One region of the Microbacterium sp. NPDC089190 genome, then DNA from elsewhere that is predicted to be linked to it. Evidence: predicted binding sites of a transcription regulator. Region 1 holds the regulator's gene; the other holds the start of a gene.
What was found. The regulator HrcA, encoded in region 1, represses chaperone genes, less so after heat shock. The targets are predictions, from matches to a motif close to TTNGCACTCGNNNNNNNCGAGTGCNAA.
Positions count from the first base shown of each region.

Region 1 (4,413 bases):
TGGCCGCGGCCCCCGCGGTGGAGGTACGCAGCACGGTGTCGCCCAGCCGCACGAGGCGGGCGCCGGCGTCTTCGAGCGCCGACAGCTCCTCCGGGGCGATCCCGCCCTCCGGGCCCACCACGAGCACCACGTCGCGACCGTCCGATTCCTCCGCGGCCACCTCGGTGAGGCGGACGGATGCCGTCGGCTCGAGCACGAGGACGACAGAGGCACCGGCACGGGCGACGAGGTCGGCCGTCCGGGCCACGCCCTCGACCTCGGGCACCCACGCGCGGTGCGCCTGCTTCGCAGCCTCGCGGACGATCGTCCGCCAGCGCGCGAGCCCCTTGTCGGCCTTGGCATCCCAGCGCGAGACGCTGCGCGCCGCCTGCCACGGGACGATCTCATCGACGCCGAGCTCAGTCGCCGCCTGGACGGCCAGCTCGTCGCGGTCGCCTTTCGCCAATGCCTGCACGAGCACGAACCGCGGGACGGGCGCTGCGACCTCCTCGCGGCCCGTGACGCGCACGTCGACCTGCTTGGGGCCGAGAGCGGTCACGACTCCCGAGAGCCACACGCCGCGTCCGTCGCCGAGCGTGACCGCCTCGTCGACCCGCACGCGCCGCACGCTCGCGGCGTGATGCGCCTCCGACCCGGTGAGGGTCACGGCATCCCCCGGCTGTGCGTCGGTGGCGTCGTCGGTGACGAAGTGCAGCGCCATGCTCAGTGGCGGAAGCGATCGCGGAATTTGCTGAACATGCCCTGCTGGTGCTCGGCCAGGCGGGGCGCCGGAGCCTTGGTGCGCTTGGCGAACTCCTCGATGAGAGCCCGCTCCTTGTGGTCGAGGCGCGTGGGGGTCACCACGTGCACACCGACCTTCAGGTCGCCGCGCTGGCTGCCCCGCAGGGGCGTGATGCCGCGGCCCTTGATCGTCAGCACGTCGCCCGACTGCACGCCCGGGCGCACCTCGAGGTCGACGGAGCCGTCGAGCGACTCGATCGTCGTGGTGGCGCCGAGGATGGCGTCGGGCATCGACACCTCGAGGGTGGCGACGAGGTCGTCACCCTCGCGACTGAATGCGTCGTGCGCCTCCACGGTGATCTCCAGGTACAGGTCGCCGTTGGGGCCTCCGGCCGGGCCCACCTCGCCCGAGCCGGGGAGCTGCAGGCGCAGGCCCGACTCGACGCCCGCGGGGATGTCGACCGACACCGTGCGGCGCGCGCGCACCCGGCCCTGACCCTGGCAGGTGCCGCAGGGGTAGGGGATGGTCGTGCCGTGACCGTGGCACACGGTGCAGGGCTGGCTGGTGACGACGTTGCCGAGGAGGCTCCGCACGGTGCGCTGCACGTGACCGGAACCGTGGCAGATGTCGCAGGTGACCTCGCTGGTACCGGGCTGCGTGCACGCTCCCTGGCACGTCTCGCAGAGGACCGCCGTGTCGACCTCGAGGTCGCGGTGCGTACCGAAGACGACGTCGCCGAGCTGCAGCGTGACGCGCACGAGGGCGTCCTGGCCGCGCTCCCGGCGTGACCGCGGTCGCGGGCCGCGGCCTCCGCCGCCGCCCTGCGCGCCGCCGAAGAACGTCTCGAAGATGTCGCTGAAACCGCCGAACCCGGCCGCTCCCCCGCCCCCGAACGGGCTCTGGTCGCCGCCCATGTCGTAGCGGCGGCGCTGCTCGGGATCGCTCAGCACGTCGTAGGCGTGTGTCACGAGTTTGAACTTCTCGGACGCGTCCTCGCCGGGATTCACATCGGGGTGCAGCTGGCGCGCGAGACGCCGGTAGGCCTTCTTGATGTCTTCCGGGCTGGCGTCGCGTTCGACGCCCAGGACCTCGTAGTGGTCAGCCACAATCGCCTTCCTGCCCGCTCGCGCGGGGTCGTTCTCGTGGGGAGTGCTCGCGGCGCGAGACGTCAGCGCGAGCTGTCGTCGTCTTCGAGCATCCGGGTCAGATAGTGCGCGACGGCGCGGACCGCCGCGAGGTTGGAGGAGTAGTCCATGCGGGTCGGCCCGAGCAGACCCACGCGGGCCCCGCCGGTGGAGCCGTCGTACCGGCTCGCGAGCACGGAGGCCTCGACGAGGCCGAAAGGCTCGTTCTCGCGCCCGATACTCGCCGACAGTCCCTTCTCGTCGGCGACCATCTCGCTCATCAGGCGCAGCAGGGTCACCTGCTCCTCGATCGCTTCGAGGAGCGGGTAGATACTGCCGCGGAAGTCCTGCTCGCGCTTGGCGAGGGTCGCGGCGCCGGCCATGACGAGACGGTCCTGACGGAAGGCCTCGAGCTCCTCCCCGACCACGCGCAGGACCGCGTCGGCGATCGCGTCGAGCACGACCCCGGGGCGCGGGCCGGCAGTGAGGGCCTCGGAGACGCGCTGGGAGCTCTCGGCGACGCTGTGTCCGACGAGCACCGCGCCCACGCGCGCGCGCAGCAGGGCGATGTCGCTCTCGCCGGGCTCGGCGGGCACGAGCGCGATGCGCTGCGACACCCGACCGGTGTCAGTGACCAGGATGACGAGAACCCGGGGCCCGCCGAGGGCGACGAGTTCGACGTGCGTGACGTTGGCGCGAGCGAACGAGGGGTACTGCACGATCGCGACCTGGCCGGTCAGCTGCGTCAGCGCCCGTACCGTGCGTGCGAGGAGGTCGTCGAGGTCGCCCGCCTCATCGAGGAAGGAGGTGATGGCGCTGCGCTGGGCGCTCGACAGCGGGCGGAGCTCGGCGAGGTGGTCGACGAAGACGCGGTAGCCCTTGTCGGTCGGGACGCGTCCCGACGACGTGTGCGGCGCGACGATGAGGTCTTCGTCCTCGAGGAGGGCCATGTCGTTGCGGATGGTCGCCGCCGACACTCCGAAGGCATGGCGGTCGACGATGGCCTTGCTGCCGACGGGCTCGCGCGTGTCGACGTAGTCCTGGACGATCGCGCGCAAGACCTGGAGGCCGCGTTCCGACACCATGGCTGCTCCTCCCGTTTGGCACTCGACTCGACTGAGTGCCAATTCTACGACGATCGCCCCGCCCGTGCGTCGAGCGGCTCGCGGAGGTCGGCGGCGTCGCTGTCAGGCGGCGCGGCGTGCGTGTGAACGCCGCTCCGAGCGGCGAACCCCCGGACAGGGCGTTTACGCCTCGCCGGGCGTTTGCACGAAGCACCGACGCGCCAACGGGCCGCGGGCATCGTCACGCCCGACGATTCAGCCCGTGGGCAGCAGAGGCGTCCCCGGGTCAGGCCGTCAGCGCGCGCACCACGGCATCCGCCAGCAGGCGTCCGCGACGGGTCAGCACGATGCGCCCGCGCACGGCATCCGGGCCCTCGATGAGCCCGTCGGCGATGAGGGATGCCACGGCCTTGCGCCCCTCGCCGAGGATCTCCGGCACCGGGAGCCCTTCGCGGATGCGGCTGCGCAGGAGCACCGATTCGAGCCGACGCGCCGTCTCGTCGGGACGCTCTCGCGCCGCGGCGGGCGATTCGGCGGCGGCGAGCCGCTGGGCGTACGCGGCGGGATGCTTCACGTTCCACCAGCGCAGCCCCGCGACATGGCTGTGCGCGCCCGGACCGAAGCCCCACCAGTCGGTGCCGCGCCAGTACGCGAGGTTGTGGCGCGAACGGTGCGCGACGCCCCGCGACCAGTTCGACACCTCGTACCAGTCGTAGCCCGCGGCGGCGAGCAGATCGTCGGCGAGCTCGTACATGTCGGCCTGCAGGTCGTCGTCCGGCGTCGCGACGGCGCCGGAGCGGATCTGCCGCGCGAGCTTCGTCCCGTCCTCGACGATGAGCGCGTACGCCGACACGTGGTCGGGTTCGAGAGCGGTCGCCGCCTCGAGCGAGGCGCGCCAGTCGTCGAGCGACTCCCCCGGCGCGCCGTAGATCAGGTCGACGGAGACGTCGAGACCCGCGCGGCGCGCGGCCGCGACCGCGGTGGCGACGTTCAGCGGATCGTGGGTGCGGTCGAGCGCCGCGAGCACGTGGGGCCGGGCCGACTGCATGCCGATCGACAGGCGCGTCACCCCGGCGGCGGCGAGGGTGTCGGCGACCGCGTCGTCCACGGTGTCGGGGTTCGCCTCCACGGTCACCTCGGCGCCCGGCGCGATGCCGAACTCGTCGCGGACCGCGTCGAGCATGCGGGCGAGGTCGCCCGGCGGCAGCAGCGTCGGCGTCCCTCCCCCGAAGAACACCGTGGATGCTGCGCGCCGACCGCCCGCGGCATCCATCACTGCGCCCGCCAGGCGCACCTCGGTGGCCAGGGTGTCGGCGAAGTCGTCCTGCCGCGCTCCGCGGAGCTCGCTCGCCGTGTAGGTGTTGAAGTCGCAGTAGCCGCAGCGCACGCGGCAGAACGGCACGTGCAGGTAGACGCCGAAATCGGCGCCGGGATCGATGACGAGGTCGTCGGGGAGGCGTCCGTCGATCGGCGCGGGGTCTCCGAGCGGGAGGGGCCCGCCCAT
Region 1 is NZ_JBFBHF010000003.1:404,898-409,310, reverse strand. It holds gene AB0230_RS11895 (16S rRNA (uracil(1498)-N(3))-methyltransferase) at 1-700, opposite strand, end outside; gene dnaJ (molecular chaperone DnaJ) at 703-1,827, opposite strand; gene hrcA (heat-inducible transcriptional repressor HrcA) at 1,890-2,930, opposite strand; gene hemW (radical SAM family heme chaperone HemW) at 3,196-4,413, opposite strand; gene AB0230_RS11875 (DUF1990 family protein) at 4,413-4,413, opposite strand, start outside.

Region 2 (4,413 bases), on a different contig from region 1:
GCGGGGATCGTCCGGCCGGGACCGCGTGAGCGAGTCCCTTCGGCAGATCACGCCGCCTGGTCGTCTCGCGACGTGGGCGAAACGATCCGCAGCACGCCGGAAGGACACGCGGCAGGCTCGAGCGCTCGCGCGAGCGAGAGGGCTCGGCGGCGTCGTTCGTCGACGCGCCGCCTCGGGCGACCGGGGCACCGTCATCGGCGTGTGAGACCGCGCCACCCGGCCCGCCGGAACGGAGAACGCCCCCTCCCGGAGGAGGGGGCGTTCTCGGGCGTCAGGCGTGGATCAGAAGTCCATGCCACCCGTCGGGTCGCCCGCGGGAGCGGCGACCTTCTCGGGCTTGTCGGCGACGACGGCCTCGGTCGTGAGGAACAGACCGGCGATCGACGCGGCGTTCTGCAGAGCAGAGCGGGTCACCTTGGCGGGGTCGATGATGCCCTGTGCGAACAGGTCACCGTACTCGCCGGTCGCGGCGTTGAGGCCGTGGCCCACGGGGAGCTCCGACACCTTGTTCGCGACGACACCGGGCTCGAGACCGGCGTTCAGCGCGATCTGCTTGAGCGGAGCCTCGATGGCGACCTTGACGATGTTCGCACCGGTCGCCTCGTCGCCCGAGAGCTGGAGGTTCGCGAGAGCGTTCTTGCCGGCCTGGATGAGCGCGACGCCACCACCGGCGACGACACCCTCTTCCACGGCGGCCTTGGCGTTGCGCACGGCGTCTTCGATGCGGTGCTTGCGCTCCTTGAGCTCGACCTCGGTCGCGGCTCCGGCCTTGATGACGGCGACGCCACCGGCGAGCTTCGCGAGGCGCTCCTGGAGCTTCTCGCGGTCGTAGTCGCTGTCGGTGTTCTCGATCTCGCGGCGGATCTGGGTCACGCGACCCTCGATCAGCTCCGACTCACCGGCACCCTCGACGATCGTGGTCTCGTCCTTGGTGATGATGACCTTGCGAGCACGGCCGAGCAGGTCGACGGTCGCGTTCTCGAGCTTGAGGCCCACCTCTTCGGTGATGACCTGGCCGCCGGTGAGGATCGCGATGTCCTGCAGCTGAGCCTTGCGGCGGTCGCCGAAGCCGGGAGCCTTGACGGCGACCGACTTGAAGATGCCGCGGATCTTGTTCAGCACCAGGGTCGCGAGCGCTTCGCCCTCGACGTCCTCGGCGATGATGAGGAGCTCCTTGCCCTCCTGGATCACCTTGTCGACGATCGGCAGAAGGTCCTTGATGTTGGAGATCTTCTGGTTGGCGATCAGGATGTACGGGTCTTCGAAGACCGCTTCCTGACGCTCGGGGTCGGTGACGAAGTAGGGGTTGATGTAACCCTTGTCGAAGCGCATGCCCTCGGTGAGCTCGAGCTCGGTGCCGAAGGTGTTGCTCTCCTCGACGGTGACGACGCCTTCCTTGCCCACCTTGTCGATGGCCTCGGCGATGAGCTCGCCGATCGCGGGGTCGGCGGCGGAGATCGACGCGGTGGCGGCGATCTGCTCCTTGGACTCGACCTCCTTGGCGGAGGAGAGCAGCTCGTCAGTGACGGCCTTGACGGCCTTCTCGATGCCCTTCTTGAGCGAGATGGGGTCGGCGCCGGCCGCGACGTTGCGCAGGCCCTCGCGCACGAGCGCCTGGGCGAGAACGGTGGCGGTGGTGGTGCCGTCACCCGCGACGTCGTCGGTCTTCTTGGCGACCTCCTTGACCAGCTCGGCGCCGATCTTCTCGTACGGGTCGTCGAGCTCGATCTCCTTGGCGATCGAGACACCGTCGTTCGTGATCGTGGGGGCGCCCCACTTCTTCTCGAGCACGACGTTGCGACCGCGGGGGCCCAGGGTCACCTTGACGGCGTCGGCCAGCGTGTTGAGGCCGCGCTCGAGACCGCGACGGGCCTCTTCGTCGAAAGCGATGATCTTTGCCATAAGTGTGTCGTCCCTCCCGGACGGGTGACTTCCAGATTTTGGCACTCGACAAAAGCGAGTGCTAACTCATTCTGGCACTCGCCCCTGGGGAGTGCAAGCCGCGAGGCCGTCCGTGAGACGACGAACGCCGTGGCATCCCGGTGAGGGATGCCACGGCGTTCGAGCCAGCGGATCAGGCCAGTCGCACGGACTCCGCCTGCGGGCCCTTCTGACCGGTGCCGACGGTGAATTCGACCGCCTGACCTTCCTCGAGGACGCGGAAGCCCGACATCTCGATGCTCGAGTAGTGGACGAACACGTCCTGCCCATCGGACACGGTGATGAACCCGTAGCCCTTCTCGGCGTTGAACCATTTGACGGTGCCCTGCGTCATGCGAATCTCCTGTTGCTGGATGACTCGGTCATCGTAAGCACGCCGGATGCCGCCGAACCGGCCCCTCCGGGGATTGTTGACGCGCGTGCCCCCAACTTGTTACGCCGCGGAAACACGCGGCGCGAGAGGGTCACTGCGCGGTGGCGGAGGGGGTCGCGCCGGCGGCGCGGTCGAGGCCGATCACCACGACGAGTCGCTTGACGGCGCTCTCGTCGTCGGGGGTGTTCGGGTCGTCGGTCGGCTGCAGGAAGTCGCTCTGCGCGACCTCGGCGCCGCCGATGGTCTGCGCGAGGCCCCGCGCCGCCGCCTCGTCGCCGTCGCGCAGGTAGTAGATCGTGGTCTGAGCGAAATCGGTGGAGTCGGAGTCCCCCGTCTCGACGGTGTCACCGGCCCACCCCGCCGCCACGATCTGATCGCGCACCGTCGCGGCGAGGCCGTCCTGGCCCGTGCCGTTCAGCACCACCACGGAGTACGAGGTGTCGACGACGACGGCCTCGGTCGGTTCTGCCGACACGGTCGGAACGGGTGCGTCATCGGCGCCGAGGCTGATGCGGCCCGAGGCCACGAGGGACCCGAAGATGCCCACGATGATGAGCACGAGCGTGGCGATGGCCGCCCACAGGAACACGATCCATCCGCGCGTGCGCGGTCGCTCGGCCCGGTGCGCCCCGACCCGGCCGGTGGAATCGGGCAGGTCGTCGAAGCGATCCCGAGGGAAGGTCGATCTGGCCATTGGACGATGCTATCGGTCGACGCCTGAGCACCCCGTCAGCGGGCCGCCGTCCGACCCAGCCGGGCGCGCTGCTGCGCCACTGCGTCGTCGCGTCGCCGCCGCAGACGGCGAACGAGCATCGGGTCGTGCGCGAGGGCGTCGGGGGTGTCGATCAACCGCCCCAGCAGCTGGTAGTAGCGCGCCGGCGTGAGGTCGAACTCCGCCCGGATCGCCTCCTCCTTCGCACCCGCGTGGCGCCGCCATTCACCCTCGAAGGCGAGGAAGGAGAGGTCGCGGTCCGAAAGATGCACGGCGCCACGCTACTGCGCCGACGACGCCCCTCCCGGATGCCACGCCACCCACGCGCCGAGTGGATCCACTTCGGCCAGCACCTCCCCGTCCAGCGCCAGGGCGAAGCCGCCCCGTTTCACGCCCGGTGCTGCCGTCCATCCGTCGTGGAGGCCGGGGGCGTCGAGCGTCACCCAGCGTCCCGCGGTGCGGGCGGCGTCGATGACCGCCCCGCGCCGAGCGCGCGGCACGTGCGCGAGCACGCCCGGCGTCGTGACCACGAGCGTGGCGTCGGCGGGGGCCTGCGCGGCGAGCGCGGGCAGGGCGTCCGCGCCGTCGCCGGAGACCAGGAGCGGCGGATCGACGGCGGCGATGTCGAGAGCGGCGACGATGCGCTCACGTCGCCCCTCCTCCCCCGGCCACACGAGCCCCTCGAGCCACGCCCGGTCATCCGCGTCGCGGGCGTCGAGCGGGTTGAGGTCGATCCCGGCGCGCCAGACGATCTCGGGCATTCGAAGGACGGGGTCGCCGGTCAGGTCGCTGTGCAACTCGACCGTCGAGGGGCCGTCGACCGGGTCGAGGGCGATGAGCTCGTCGCCTCGGCGGTAGCGGTACGAGTACCGGTCGGGGTACAGGCACAACCCGGCGCTCGCGCCGACCTCGAGCAGCGCGATCGGACCGTCGATGCGGGCGAGCGCCGGCAGCAGAGCGGCGCACCGGAGCGGCTCGTTGGTCTGCACGCTGCGCACCCGGCACTGCGCGGCGATCTCATCGGCGTGTGCGACGACCCACGGGGCCCACGCGTCGACGTCGTCCATCGGCGCCCCGCGCACGCGCATCACCGCGAAGACGAGCGGGGGTTGACGGCGGGTCTCGGGAATCGGCGCGAGCGCGGCAGCGACCGTCGGATCCTTCGCCACGCGATGCGCCCAGGCCTCGTAGACCGCGGATCGGCCGGGCGCCTCATCGCGGGCGAACCGTCCATAGCGTTCGACGACGGCATCCACGGCATCCTGATCCACTCACGAATCATCGCAGCACGACCCGGTCGGCGCCGGGCACGAGACAATGGGAGCAGACGAAGGAGAGAACACATGACCTACGCCGTCGACAAGTCCGACGACCAGTGGCGCGCCGA
Region 2 is NZ_JBFBHF010000002.1:225,974-230,386, forward strand. It holds gene groL (chaperonin GroEL) at 283-1,902, opposite strand; gene AB0230_RS06885 (cold-shock protein) at 2,075-2,275, opposite strand; gene AB0230_RS06890 (LytR C-terminal domain-containing protein) at 2,406-3,008, opposite strand; gene AB0230_RS06895 (DUF3263 domain-containing protein) at 3,044-3,298, opposite strand; gene AB0230_RS06900 (DUF2332 domain-containing protein) at 3,308-4,297, opposite strand; gene msrB (peptide-methionine (R)-S-oxide reductase MsrB) at 4,370-4,413, shown strand, end outside.
Region 2: groL (chaperonin GroEL) is a predicted target of HrcA. The motif match lies at 1,941-1,967, and genes of this name have one in related genera.